DNA from 4 places in the Streptomyces sp. NPDC058326 genome. Region 1 is predicted to be linked to each of the others. Evidence: riboswitches for the same ligand, from Rfam matches in the RefSeq annotation. Region 1 holds a riboswitch; each other region holds the start of a gene.

Region 1 (3,461 bases):
GCGGCCCTCGTCTTCTCCTCCGGCTACACCGCCAACCTCGCCGCGCTCACCGCGCTCGGCGGCCGGGACGCCCTGATCGTCTCGGACGCCTCCAACCACGCCTCGATCGTCGACGGCTGCCGCCTCGCGCGCGCCGAGACGGCCGTGGTCCCGCACACCGACCCCGAGGCCGTACGGAAGACCCTCGACGCGCATCCGGGGCGGCGGGCCCTGGTCGTCAGCGACTCGGTCTTCTCCGTCGACGGCGACAAGGCGCCGCTGCCGGAGCTGGCCGCCGCCTGCCGTGCGCACGGCGCCGGACTCGTCGTGGACGACGCCCACGGTCTCGGCGTCCTCGGCGAGGGCGGCCGGGGCGCCCTCCACGAGGCCGGGCTCGCGGGCGACGAGGACGTCGTGGCCACGCTGACCCTGTCCAAGTCCCTCGGCAGCCAGGGCGGTGCCGTCCTCGGCCCGGCCCGGGTGATCGAGCACCTGGTGAACGCGGCCCGGACCTTCATCTTCGACACGGGACTCGCCCCGGCCGCCGCGGGCGGCGCGCTCGCGAGTCTCCGGCGGCTCGTCGCCGAACCGGGCCTCGCAGGGCGGGCCCGTACCGTCGCGACCACGCTGCACGGGCTGCTCACCGGGGCGGGACTCACCGCGGCCCGGCCCGACGCGGCCGTCGTCTCGGTGCGCGCGCCCTCCCCCGAGGCGGCGCTGCGCTGGGCGGCGGACTGCAGGGACCGGGGCCTGGTCGTCGGCTGCTTCCGGCCCCCGTCCGTACCCGACGGCATCTCGCGGCTGCGCCTCACGGCACGCGCCGATCTGACGGACGCGCAGATCGAGCGGGCGGTGGAGACGATCCTGGCGACCGCGCCCGCGCTCGCGCGGGACTGACGGCGGGCGGGGCTCCGACTTCGGGGCCCCGCGCGGCCCAAAGACGTTTCCTGGCAGCAGAGTTCACCGCTTCGGGCGACAGATGGGGACATATCTTGGCGGAACGCGGCGCGGCGCAGCACGATCGGTGGCACTCTGACGCGAAGCGCGATCCGGGGCAGTGGCTCCGGCGGGAAAGGGACAGCGTCGCCATGGCAGATCACCTGGAAGCATCCGTCACGCTGCCGAGCGACCCCGCCTCGGTCCCCACGGCCCGGCGGTACGTCGCCGACGTCCTCACCGGCTGGGGTCTCGACGGCGCGGCGGAGACCGCCGACTCGATCCGCCTGATCGTCTCCGAGCTGGCCACCAACGCCGTCCTGCACACCCTCGGCCTCTCGCCCACCTTCACGGTGGACGTCCGTCTGGAGCGCGAGGAGCGGCTCCACATCGGCGTCACCGACAGCCATCCCCGGCGGCCCCGCCGCCTCCCGGCGGCGGTCCAGCAGGACAACGGCCGGGGCCTGGTCATCATCCGCGTCCTCGCGGCGGAGGCGGGCGGCCGCCTCTCGGTCACCCCGACCGCGGACGGCGGCAAGACGGTCTGGATCACCCTCCCGTGGGTGCCGGTCCCGGTCGCCAGCTGCTGACGGACGCTCCCCTGACGGAGCGCCGGCCACCTGACGCGATGTCATGAGGGGTACGGCGGCGCCACCGCCCCCCTCACGAACGGACCGTCACCACCGGCGGCTCACCGGGCCGGGCGCCGTATCAGGCGTCGCGAGCCCGGCCTGACCGGCGGGAGGCCCTATGGCCGTCGGCTCACCGGACGCGGCCGTAATAGACCTTCGACGACCAGATCTTGTCGAGCTTCACCCAGGAGCCCGTCTTGGGCGAGTGCCAGATCTTGCCGCTGCCGGCGTAGATGCCCACGTGGTAGACCCTCCCCCCGGAGTGGAAGAAGACCAGGTCACCCTTCTGCCTGCCGGAGGCGGAGACGTGCCGGGTCTTGTTGTACTGCTGCTGCGCGGTGCGGGGCAGCGACTTGCCCGCCTTCTTGTACGCGTAGAGCGTCAGACCGGAGCAGTCGAACCTGGAGGGCCCGGTGCTCCCGTACCGGTACGGGGCTCCCTTCTTGGACGCGGCGACGCTCAGTGCCTTGTTCGCGTGCGTGGTGGCTGCCTGTGCCTCCGAAGCCGCTCCTGGTGCGAGCAGCGTGCCGCCGACGGCGGCGAGGGTGAGAGCCGAGACGGCTCCGGCCCGGGACAGCAGGGACGGGACGTGCATCTGCGCGGTCATGCGCAACCCTTCGTCAGCCGCCTGTGAAGGATGACCTGTCGGGTTCGGGCAGGCGAAGATGCCCGGCCGCTTGCGCGGCTTCACCCCAAGGGACGGCCCCGCTGCCGAAACAGCGCGTCCGTCCCGTAAAAATCGGGTCCTCCACTCCTGCCGAACCAATCCTGTCGACCAGACGTCCGGGACAGCGGCAGGACTCGGCGTCCGCCCGGACCGCCCCGCCGCGGCGGCGGGGGCTTGTCGTCGACAGGGATCTTGACCCACGCACCGGTCGAAATCCGAGCTGAAACGGCGATATGTGAGGCTCCTCACGACTGATCCGTTCGGGTGGACAGGACGCTTTCCCGATCTTCGGAGGTTTGGCCAACGAGCCCCGCACCAGGGGTGGAACGACCCATTCCGCCAGATGCGTACATCTGCAGCGCAACTCACCCGGGACATATGTCGACTCGTCTACTAAGCCGAACGGGGGAGTGATTCTGCGGCGCGCGTCGGCCGTACGGACCTCTACACGACATGCCGGAATGTCAACTCGCCCGGGGCTCCTGGACGGTGACGCGACCCGTCCTGCGCTCCCCGTCCAACACCCGCAGGGCGCGCGCCAACGTGTCCGCGTGGACCTCGGCCTCGCCCCGTATATGCATGAGCGTCAGGGCCTGTCGCAGCGCCTCCGCCCGCCCCACCAGGGCCTGGGCCGCGCGCAGCGCACCATAAGTATGCGTGCCCCTGGATGGATTGATCTTCCCGAGGAGGTCGACGACTTCGAGGTAGGCGTCGACGAGTTCGCCCTCGGCGCGGGTCAGGGCGGGCAGCGGCGGCAGCTCGGGGACCACGGCCGGCTCACCGTGCCGGGGCGCCGGCGGCCGCGCGCCGGCTGCTGATCACATGGTCCACCAGGCCGTACGCGACGGCCGCGGGGGCGTCCAGGACGGTGAGGCGGTCGAGGTCGGCGTCGATCCGCTCACGGTTCTGTCCCGTGTCCTCGGCGAGCATCCCGGCCATCAGGGAGCGGAGCCGGAGGAGTTCGCGCGCCTGGAGGTCGAGGTCGCTCGGCTGCCCCCGCAGCGGCTCCTCCATCGCCGGCTGACGGAGCGTGACCCGGGCGCCGGGGAGCATCATCCGCTTGCCCGGGGTGCCGGCGGCGAGCAGGAGGGCGGCGGTGGACGCGGCCTGGCCGAGGCAGGTCGTCCCCACGTCGCAGTGGAGCGAGCGCATCGTGTCGTAGATCGCGGTCATGGCGCTGACCGAGCCGCCGGGGGAGTTGATGTAGAGCGAGACGTCCTGGTCGGGTGCCGCGTGGTCGAGATACA
Region 2 (3,461 bases), on a different contig from region 1:
CGGGCACGTCACGGGTGTCGAAGCCGGTGGTCACCATGACCGTGCCGACGGCGGAGGTCAGTTCGGCGACGGCGCGCTCGAAGCGCTCGGCCACGTCGTCGGGGTCCGTGCCGGGGCGGATGATGTCGTTGCCGCCGGCGCAGAAGGTCACCAGGTCGGGGGCGAGTTCCTTCGCCCGGGGGACCTGTTCCGCCACGATCTGGTCGAGGAGGCGCCCGCGTACGGCCAGGTTGGCGTAGCGGAAGGCGTCGTGCTCCGGCAGCTGGTCGGCGAGCAGCACCGCGAAGCGGTCCGCCCAGCCGACGTACGTCCCGTCGGGCCCGGGGTCTCCGACGCCCTCGGTGAAGCTGTCACCGATCGCCGCGTACGACCCGAATGCGTTCTTGTCTCTTGATCTCGAATCGTCTGCCACGGGAGCACATCCTTCCCTTTCGGGTGTGACCTACGCGACCGTAAGGAGGGGTTGACGGTGCGTGACATATGCCACCGATAAAGAATGTGCCAAGCCGGAATAGAGCGGGGGGACATGCCGGTGGCCCGGCACAGGAGTGCCGGGCCACACGGGAGTTGACGGGCGTCGGGCTCAGATGGAGACGCCGTGCTGGCGCAGGTAGCCCAGCGGGTCGATGTCGGAGCCGTAGCTCGGCGAGGTGCGGATCTCGAAGTGCAGGTGCGGGCCGGTGGAGTTGCCGGTGGAACCGGAGAGACCGATCTGCTGGCCGCCGGTGACCGTCTGGCCGGACGAGACGGAGAGGGAGGAGAGGTGGGCGTACTGCGAGTAGTTGCCGTCGGCGTGCTGGATGACGACCTCGTTGCCGTACGCACCGCTCCAGCCGGCCGAGACGACCGTGCCGGCGCCGACGGCGCGGACGGTGGTGCCGGAGGAGGCGATGAAGTCGGCACCGGTGTGGTAGCCGGAGGACCACATGGAGCCGGAGGCGCGGTACGGGGTGGAGACGCCGCCACCGACCGGGGCGACCCAGCCGGACGCGGAGGTCGAGGCGCCGGAGGCGGAGGAGCCCGTGGACCGCGCGGGGGCGGCGTCCGGGGTCTGCGCGGCCGGGGCGGAGGAGCGCTCGGCGCCACGGGAGGCGCGCGGGGTGTCGCCGTTCTTCGAGGAGGGCGCGGCGGAGGTCTTCTGGCTGCTCCTGGGGGCGGCGGCCTTGGGCGCGGCGCTCTTCGGGGCGGCGGGCCTGGCGGTGTTCTTGGCGCCGAGCGTGAGCTTCATGCCGGGCAGGATGAGCGAGGGGTCCTCGCCGACGACCTGGCGGTTGTCGGCGTAGAGCTTCTGCCAGCCGCCCGCGAGGTGGTGCTCGGAGGCGATCTTCGACAGGTAGTCGCCCCGGACGACGGAGTACGTCTTCGGTGCGGCCTTCGTGGCGGTCGGCGCGGCCTGGACGGCGGCGGCCTTCACGTGGGCGGCGGCGGTGACGGCCTGGGCGGGGGCGGCGGCCGGGGCCGCCTGCTCGGCGGCGTGGGCCCCGGTGGCTCCGAGGAACGGGAGGGCGACGACGGCGCCTCCGGTACCGGCGGCGGCGATGCCGCGGGTGAGGCGGCTGGACTTCGTACGGCGGTGCTTACCCGTCGCGGGCATGGCGAATTCCTCTCCGGCGCCTGCGAGGTGAGCTGTCGGGTTCGGACTGGAGATGCCCGGCCGCGTTCTCACGCGGCTTCACCCCAAGCCGTCCTGCGTCGCGGGACCGGCGTACTTCCTGGGTCCCCCGCTCCTGCCACGCATGGGATGAGTGGAATTCCGGACGGTGGCAGGATTCGGCGGTCCGACCGGATTGACGGTGACGCTAGACGAGCGGGGTCGGCACGAACAAGCCACCGTTTTCCACCGGCTTTCTCCGCCGCCTCTTTCACCCGGAATTCCGGTCACCCTCCGTGGATGACGGCCCTTCGATTCCCGTTTTACGCAGGGGAATTGCTTCCGACTGTCGGCCACGATCCGTCACTTCTATGACCCTGCTCACGCACGGGAGCTCATCTCACCTGTAAACAGGGCGCGTTATACGTAAGGCCTCAATACGGACAGATCACCCATTCCAGTCCAGGGGGCTGCGCTGCCACCGTCCCGCCTGGATGATTGCCCCTGGAACCCATTCCGCGTCGGGCACCCGAACGTCGACCACCAGGAGCATCCGTGACGCAGCAGCTGCCGCAGGTCCCGCCCATCGAGCTGAACGAACCCGAGCTGGCCGAGGTACGCAACTTCCGGGACGTGGGCGGCCTGCCGACGACGGACGGGCGCGCCGTGCGCCCCGGCCGCCTCTTCCGCAGCGGCCACCTCGCCCACGCGACCGGGACGGACGTCGTCTTCCTCGACTCGCTGGGACTGCACACCGTCTTCGACTTCCGGAACCTGGCCGACCGGAAGGTCGAGGGCCCGGACGTCGAGCTGCCCGGCGTACGGAACGTGAACATACCCCTCAACGATCCGGCGGACGGCAAGGAGTTCTGGAAGCTGGTCCGCGACGGCGGCATCGAGCAGCTGCGGGAGATCCTCGGTGACGGCAAGGCCGCCGCCCGTATGTCCGAGTCGTACCGGAAGATGGTGATCGAGCGGACCGCCGAGCACAGCCGGATCCTGCACTCCATGGCGGAGGACAGCCTCCCCGCCCTGATGCACTGCGCGGCCGGCAAGGACCGCGCGGGGCTCTCCATCGCGATCACCCTGCTCGCCGTCGGAGTCGAGCGGGCGGCGATCGAGGACGACTACGTGAAGTCGAACGAGCCGCACCGCCGCTACAAGGTGCGCCGCGGCTCCACCGCTCCGGACGCCATGTCGCCCGAGGTGATGGAACTGCTGAGCCCCCTCTTCGACGCGCGGGTGGAGTATCTGCGAGGCGCCTTCGAGACGATCGAGGCGACCTGGGGCTCGGTGGACGGCTACCTCGCGGAGGGCCTGAAGCTGGCCCCGGAGACCCGTGAGCGGCTGAAGGAACGCCTGCTCACGGAGGCGTAGACCCGTCGGCTACTGGTTCTGCCCGCCGAGCATGAAGAGCAGATAGAGGAAGCCGGCGAAGAGGTGGCCTGCGATCAGATAGGCGAACAGACGGAGGACCAGCCCCTTGGGGAACTTGCCCTCTCCGCGCTCTTCACCAGTGACCGGTCGCGACTTGTCGGACATGTCTGCCCTTTCGGAAGGAATCGGAGGGAGTACGGAGGAACGGAGCGTCGCGGAGATCACCGCCGGTGGGCGGTCCCGTCGCCGAGGCACAGTTCGGCCGCGGGACTCTGCATCAGGGTGTGGACGAACAGCACCTCCGCCCCGCCGGCGGTGGCGGCGCCGATCCGGTGCGGGGTGAGCGAGTCGAAATGCGCGCTGTCCCCGGGGTCGAGGACGTGGACGGCCTCGCCGAGCGCCAGCCGCACCCGCCCCTCCAGGACGTGGATCCACTCCTCGCCCGGGTGGACACGCACGATGTCGGCCCGCGTCGCGTACGGCACATGGACCC
Region 3 (3,461 bases), on a different contig from region 1:
CTTGAGGTGCGCCTCGGTGCGGCGCTGGGCGGCGCGCGCCGCCCCCAGCGGCTCAAGGAGCGCCCGCATGTCGAGCAGGTCGGCCGCCTCCTGCTCGGTGGGCTCGGCGACGTGGGCGCCCGCGTGGCGCCGGGTGACGACGAAGCCCTCGGACTCCAGGGTGCGCAGGGCCTCGCGGACCGGGACGCGGGAGACCCCGTACCGGCGGGCGAGCTGTTCCTCGGTCAGCCGGCTGCCCCGCTCGAAGACGCCGGAGACGATGTCGTCCCGGATCGCCGTGCATACCGAGTGCGCGGGAATGCGCATGTCCGACCTCCGCCTTGGTCTGCGCGAGACAATTCTTGGCGCCTGTTCTGCGCCCGGTCTGCGACTCTATTGCAGCGCGCCGGAATTTCCGATGCCTCAGCGGAATATGACTGCCTTTTGACCGACGAAAAGCCCCGGCTCAGCATGAGCCGGGGCTTTTGCGACGCGGTACGGGGTGGGACCCCGTGGTGCGCGCCGGGCGTCAGACGTTGACGCCGCGGGCGCGGAGGTAGGCGACCGGGTTGACGTCGGAGCCGTACTCGGCGGTCGTGCGCGCCTCGAAGTGGAGGTGCGGGCCGGTCGAGTTGCCGGTCGAGCCGGAGATGCCTATCTGCTGGCCCGGCTCGACGCTCTGCCCGACGTAGACGCCGATGGAGGAGAGGTGACCGTACTGGGTGTACGTGCCGTCGTTCATCCGGATGACGATGTTGTTGCCGTAGGCGCCGCCCCAGCCGGCCTCGACGACGGTGCCGGAGCCGACGGAGACGACGCTGCTGCCGTAGGAGGCGTGGAAGTCGACGCCGGAGTGGCTGCCGGAGGACCAGAGCGAGCCACCGGTCTGGTAGCCGGTGGAGACGTACGAGCCGGCGACGGGGAGCTGGAAGGAGTTCAGACGGCGGCGCTCGGCCTCACGGGCGGCGCGCTCCTCGGCCTCGCGGATCTCCTTGGCGCGGGCTTCCGCCTTGCGCTTCGCCTCGGCCTCGGCCTTCGCCTTGGCGGCGGCCTCGAAGGCCTCCTCCTCCTGGGCGGCGGCCTGGGCGTTGATCCGGTCCACGAGGGAGTCCTCGGTGATCACCTTGGTGAGACCGGTGTCCTCGGGGGAGCGGTTCTCCGCGTCGGCGGCGAGCGCCGGGGAGGCGAGGGTTCCGATGACGCCGGTGGTGGCGAGCGTCGCGGCGCCGGCGATGCCCACGCTGCGGCGCGCCATCCGGCTCGGTCCACGATGCTTCCCGGTGGCACGGGTGAACGCCATGTAGGGGCTGGTCCTTTCCTTCCTTCTCGCCTACCGGGTTAGCTGACGGGTTCGGAGCAGGAAGGTCTCCTACGAGCCCCTCCGCCGAGACGAAGGCGCCCGATTCACCCCAGGGACTACGTGTGGGTCCCCGGCTCCCCAGGCTCGCGCCTGACGGGGACTCGGCGATGACTGTCCGGATGCCGCGGGTGCGGCGGGTGCAACTGCCGAACAGACGCACCGACGCTATGCGGATCGCCTGGCGATCACCAACCGGACCCGCCAGTTTGTAAGACATACCACAGGGCATACGATCATGCTTGATACCAATACGGACAAAGCGGAGGACCCCGACGCGATGTGCCGTCGGGGTCCTCCGCTCCAGCCGCCCGGCAACCGGGAACAGTCGGTCGAGAGCCGGAATCAGCCGGTCACGACGGTGACTTCACCGATGCCGAGCGCGCGCACCGGCTCCGCGATCTGCGCCGCGTCGCCCACGAGGACGGTGACGAGCCGGTCCACCGGGAAGGCGTTGACCACGGCGGCGGTCGCCTCGACCGTGCCCGTCTCGGCGAGCCGCGCGTACAACTGGGCCTGGTAGTCGTCCGGGAGGTGCTGCTCGACCTGGTCGGCGAGCGTCCCGGCGACGGATGCGGCCGTCTCGTACTTGAGCGGCGCGACACCCACCAGGTTCTGCACCGCGGTCTCACGCTCGGCGTCCGTGAGGCCCTCGGCCGCCAGCGTGCGCAGCACCTTCCACAGGTCGTCAAGGGCCGGGCCGGTGTTGGGGGTGTCGATGGAACCGCTGATGGCGAGCATCGAGGCGCCGTTCCCCTGGCCGTCGGAGCGGAGCACCTGCCCGAAGGCCCGCACCCCGTACGTGTAGCCCTTCTCCTCGCGCAGGACCCGGTCGAGCCGCGAGGTGAGGGTGCCGCCGAGGCAGTACGTGCCCAGGACCTGGGCCGGCCAGACGCGGTCGTGCCGGTCGGCACCGATCCGGCCGATCAGCAGCTGGGTCTGGACGGCGCCCGGCCGGTCCACGATGACGACCCGTCCGGTGTCGTCGGCGGTGATCGGCGGCATCGGGAGCGGCTCGGCCGGCTCTCCGGTCCAGGCGCCCAGGGTCTCGGCGAGGACCTTGTCCAGGTCGACGCCGGTCAGGTCGCCGACGACCACGGCGGTGGCCGTGGCGGGCCTGACGTACGCCTCGTAGAAGGCGCGGACCGCGGCCGCGTCGATCGCCTCGACGGTCTCCTCGGTGCCCTGGCGGGGCCGGGACATCCGCGACTCCGCCGGGAAGAGCTCCTTGGAGAGCTGCTTGGCGGCGCGACGGGACGGGTTGGCCGTCTCGTGCGGGATCTCGTCGAGACGGTTGCGCACCAGGCGCTCGATCTCGGTCTCCAGGAACGCCGGGGCGATCAGCGCCTCGGAGAGCAGCCCGAGGGCCTTGGGCAGCCGGGAGACGGGCACCTCGAGGGAGACCCGTACGCCCGGGTGGTCGGCGTGCGCGTCCAGCGTGGCGCCGCAGCGCTCGAGCTCGGCCGCGAACTCCTCGGCGCTCCGCCGGTCCGTGCCCTCGGAGAGCGCGCGGGCCATGATGGTGGCGACACCGTCGAGACCGGCGGGCTCGGCGTCCAGCGGCGCCGGCAGGAAGAGCTCCACGGCCACGACCTGCTGGCCGGGACGGTGGCTGGTCAGCAGCGTCAGGCCGTTGTCCAGCTTGCCGCGGTCCGGGGCGGGGAAGGCCCAGGGCCTGGCGGCACCGGGGGCCGGCTGCGGGTGGAAGTCCATGCTCGTCAAAGACACGGCAGCGTCGGTCACTGGTCCGCTCCCTCTTCGTGTTCGTCGCCGTCGGCCTCGTCGCTCTGCTCGGTCGTCAGGGGCTCGTAGACCAGTACCGCGCGGTTGTCGGGGCGCAGCCTGGCCGCGGCGGCCGCCCGCACCTCGTCGGCGGTGATGTCCAGGACCCGGTCGACGGCCGTGAGGGCGAGCTGCGGGTCGCCGAACAGCACGGCGTACCGGCACAGTTCGTCGGCGCGGCCCGCGACGGTGCCGAGGCGGTCGAGCCACTCGCGCTCCAACTGTGCCTGCGCGCGCTCCATCTCCTCGGGCGTGGGGCCGTCGGCGGCGAAGCGGGCGAGCTCCTCGTCGACGGCCGCCTCGATCTGCGGGACCTCGACGCCTCCGGAGGTCTTCACGTCCA
Region 4 (3,461 bases), on a different contig from region 1:
TCATCGCCTGCCTGGACCGGAACCGCGCCGCCCACGGCCCGGTCGTCCATGACGCTGACGTACGGATCCCCGCCGCCGGGGCCACGCTCACCGGACGGGTCGCGGTGCCCGAGGGGGCCGCGGGGATCGTGCTGTTCGCCCACGGCAGCGGCAGCAGCCGGCACAGCCCCCGCAACCGGGCGGTCGCGGCGGCGCTCAACCGGGCGGGCCTCGGAACGCTCCTCTTCGACCTGCTCACCGAGGCAGAGGCGGGGGACCGGGCCCGTGTCTTCGACACACCGCTGCTCGCAGGCCGGCTCGCCGGCGCCACCCAGTGGCTCGCCCAGCGGCCCGAGGGCGGCGGCCTTCCGCTCGGCTACTTCGGCGCGAGTACGGGAGCCGCCGCCGCGTTGTGGGCGGCGGGCGACCCCGCGTCCCCGGTGGCCGCCGTCGTCTCACGCGGTGGCAGACCCGACCTCGCGGCCGACCACCTGGCCCGGGTCAGGGCCCCGACGCTGCTCATCGTGGGCGGCCGGGACGAGCTGGTCCTCGACCTCAACCGGCGGGCCGGTTCCCGGCTGCGCTGCGAGAACCGGCTGGCCGTCGTGGAGGGCGCCACCCATCTCTTCGAGGAACCGGGTGCCCTGGAGGAGGTGGCGGAGCTCGCCGCCTCCTGGTTCACCCGGCACTTCCGTGACTAGTAGGGACCGTTGACGTTGTCGATGGACCCGTAGCGGGCGGCCGCGTAGTTGCAGGCGGCGGTGATGTTGGCGACCGGGTCGAACAGATCCGTGGACGTGCCCGGCACGTGGTAGGTGTCGAAGGTCGGCTGGATCACCTGGAGGAGCCCCTTCGAGGGGGTGCCCTTCACCGCGTTGGAGTCCCAGAGGTTGATGGCCTGGGGGTTGCCGGACGACTCGCGCATGACGTTGCGGAGGATCCCGTCGTAGGAACCGGGGATACCGTGCCGGGCCATGATGTCCAGCGACTCCCGGATCCAGCCGTCGAGGTTGTTCGCGTACTGGGTGGCGGCGGCCGGGGCGGCCTGGACCGGAGCGGCGGCGGGAGCGGCCTGCGCGGCGGAGGCTCCGGTGCCCTTGGCGACGGCCGGGGCGGCCGCCCGGCGCTCGGAACGGCTCGCCCGTTCGGCCGAACCGGACTTCTTCGGCTGCGCGGGGGTCGCCTTCACGGAATTCCGACCGAGCGTCAGTTCAAGGCCCGGGTGAATAAGTGACGGGTTGTCACCCACAGTGGTCTTGTTGGCCTGGTAAAGGCTCTTCCAGCCGCCCTGAATTCCCTTCTTCTGGGCGATCAGGGAAAGCGAGTCACCGCTGGCGACGGTGTAGGTCCGGGCGGCGGCCGGGGCGGCGGGAGCCTTGGCCGTGGCCGCCGCGGCGGGGGCGGCGAGGGGCCGGGCAGCGACTTCCGGGGCTCCGGATACGGTCGCGGCGCCGGCTGCGGCGGGGGCGATGAGCGGCAGGGCGAGGGCTGCCCCACCCGTTCCGACCAGCGCGATTCCACGCGAGACGGAGTGGCGTCGGGGGCGGCGGTGCTTACCGTGTGCAGGCATGACGGATTCCTCTCCGGCGCCTTCGGGGTGAGCTGTCGGGTTCGGACTGGAGATGTCCGGCCGCGCGCACGCGGCTTCACCCCGAGCCGTTCCGGATTCCGGGCCGGCGTATTCGTGGGTCCCCCGCTCCTGCCGTCGGGTGAAAGGGAGGTATTCCGAGCGGTGGCAGGATTCGGCGATCCGCTCGAATGGAGGTGACCGTAGGCCAGTCGTGCCGGAGAGAACAAGGGGTGTGGATGTCTCTGCTCGGTGAATGGATCACAGAATTCATCGAATTCAAGATCGACCGTTTCTCCGGCCCGCCGAACTTCCTTGTGCGGCGCGGCATGCGCCGGCTCGGGGAGCGGGCGAGTGCTGGGAAAAGTGAGTCGCATCACCAGGCGTTCAATGTCCGTATATGGCCCTTAATTCTCTTAATAGAAGAGTGTGTTGGAAAGTGCCCGTCGGTCGGGGTGTACTCAAGGGCATACGTCGCAAAGCCGACATTCGTCCTGAACGATGGAGTGACCCCGACCGAGGAGCCGCCCGGATGTCGCCCTCCGCCTCCCTGCTCACCCCCGACACCCTCGACCGTGAGGCCGCCGCCCTCTACGAGAGCGCCACCTGGCAGCGGATCGTCACGGACTGGACCGCCGCAGCTTCACCCACGACCGCCCCCGCACCCGACGCCCCGCCGGACACCGAGAGATGGAGAGCCCTGCTCTCCGTGCCGGTGGACCGGCTCGTCGCCGACGCGCTCGACGCCCTGCCGCCGCCCCTTCCGGCCGAGCGCCGCCTCCCGGGACGGCTCGGAGCCGTACTGCCCGACCGGCTCCACGCCTGGCGCCGCGTCGGCCAGCCCGAGCTGCGCCCCTCGGTCCACCTCGGCTACGCCCGCCTCGTGCTGACGGAGTGGGGCTGGCAGAACGCCCCCTACAAGCTGCGCGACGCCCGCGGCGCCCGGTGCGTCTGCGGCGCCCTCCTCGCCGCCCACCGGCTCGGCTACGGCAGCGCGACCACGATGAACGAGGCGGCGGCGTGGATCATGGCCGAACTCCGGTCACGGGGATGGCGGGACCTGATCGGGCCCTGGAACAGGGCGCCCGGCCGTACCGCCGCCGACGCCCTCGCCCTCCTCGACGCCACGATCCACCGCGCCGCGCACGCCGGCCACTGACGCCCGCCTGTCGTGCCGCCGGGCTACGTGATGGATGCTCAGGTGCGCCAGGAGCAGCCATCACATGTGGTCCGGGCGGAGAACAATGAGCTGCGAGCCGCTCACTGTGCCGCCCTCGCCCCGACCTCCTGAAGTGCGGTGAGGAGACCGCGCACGGCGGGCAGGGCGAGCGAGGACTCGCGTACCGCCGCGTGGATCGAACGGACCGGCTCCGGACCGCGGACCTTGCGGACGGTCACGTTCGGGTGGCGGCTGCCCAAGGCCGTCAAGGGGATCAGGCTGACGCCGAGACCCGCCGCGACGAAGCCCTGCGCGGTGGCGTACTCCTCGCACTCCACCGCGATGTCCGGAGTGAACCCGGCCGCGGCGCATGCCTCCATGACCGCGTCGAGGCACGGGCCCGGTCGCTCGCTGCCGACCCAGGGTTCGGAGGCCAGCGCCGCCAGGTCGACGGCCGTGCGGCGGCCGGCGAGCGGATGCCCCTTGGGCAGCACGGCCCGGTAGGGGTCGTCGAGCAGATGGACCAGCCGGAGCCCGCCACCGGACGCGCCGGCGCCGCCGACCCGGGGACGTACGGTCAGGGTGAGGTCCGCCTCCTCGTCGGGCGCCCCGTCGGCGATCCTCAACTCCACGCGTACGCCCGGGTGTTCGGCACGGAATCGGGCCAGCGCGGGAGCGACGAGCTCGGCGCCCGCCGTGACGAAGTAGTGGACCGAGATCTGTCCGGTGCGGCCCGCCCGCAGATCGGCGAGGGCG

The links. A riboswitch is a leader RNA that binds a small molecule or an ion and turns the genes downstream of it on or off. The one in region 1 is predicted to bind cyclic di-AMP.
Region 2: another riboswitch for cyclic di-AMP. It lies ahead of ACFVYX_RS04745 (peptidoglycan DD-metalloendopeptidase family protein); the one in region 1 lies ahead of ACFVYX_RS20085 (C40 family peptidase).
Region 3: another riboswitch for cyclic di-AMP. It lies ahead of ACFVYX_RS13340 (M23 family metallopeptidase); the one in region 1 lies ahead of ACFVYX_RS20085 (C40 family peptidase).
Region 4: another riboswitch for cyclic di-AMP. It lies ahead of ACFVYX_RS14325 (transglycosylase SLT domain-containing protein); the one in region 1 lies ahead of ACFVYX_RS20085 (C40 family peptidase).

What each region holds. Positions count from the first base shown of each region.
Region 1 is NZ_JBHVZO010000010.1:146,433-149,893, reverse strand. It holds gene ACFVYX_RS20095 (8-amino-7-oxononanoate synthase) at 1-876, shown strand, start outside; gene ACFVYX_RS20090 (ATP-binding protein) at 1,068-1,505, shown strand; gene ACFVYX_RS20085 (C40 family peptidase) at 1,678-2,154, opposite strand; cyclic di-AMP (ydaO/yuaA leader) riboswitch at 2,157-2,339, opposite strand; gene ACFVYX_RS20080 (hypothetical protein) at 2,679-2,984, opposite strand; gene ACFVYX_RS20075 (ATP-dependent Clp protease proteolytic subunit) at 2,992-3,461, opposite strand, start outside.
Region 2 is NZ_JBHVZO010000002.1:425,870-429,330, reverse strand. It holds gene ACFVYX_RS04750 (SGNH/GDSL hydrolase family protein) at 1-412, opposite strand, end outside; gene ACFVYX_RS04745 (peptidoglycan DD-metalloendopeptidase family protein) at 584-1,594, opposite strand; cyclic di-AMP (ydaO/yuaA leader) riboswitch at 1,599-1,786, opposite strand; gene ACFVYX_RS04740 (tyrosine-protein phosphatase) at 2,147-2,968, shown strand; gene ACFVYX_RS04735 (DUF6126 family protein) at 2,978-3,133, opposite strand; gene ACFVYX_RS04730 (helix-turn-helix domain-containing protein) at 3,190-3,461, opposite strand, start outside.
Region 3 is NZ_JBHVZO010000005.1:423,357-426,817, forward strand. It holds gene ACFVYX_RS13335 (GntR family transcriptional regulator) at 1-306, opposite strand, end outside; gene ACFVYX_RS13340 (M23 family metallopeptidase) at 509-1,279, opposite strand; cyclic di-AMP (ydaO/yuaA leader) riboswitch at 1,292-1,456, opposite strand; gene ACFVYX_RS13345 (M16 family metallopeptidase) at 1,682-3,079, opposite strand; gene ACFVYX_RS13350 (M16 family metallopeptidase) at 3,076-3,461, opposite strand, start outside.
Region 4 is NZ_JBHVZO010000006.1:100,667-104,127, reverse strand. It holds gene ACFVYX_RS14330 (phosphoribosyltransferase family protein) at 1-680, shown strand, start outside; gene ACFVYX_RS14325 (transglycosylase SLT domain-containing protein) at 677-1,549, opposite strand; cyclic di-AMP (ydaO/yuaA leader) riboswitch at 1,554-1,737, opposite strand; gene ACFVYX_RS14320 (hypothetical protein) at 2,079-2,705, shown strand; gene ACFVYX_RS14315 (LysR substrate-binding domain-containing protein) at 2,807-3,461, opposite strand, start outside.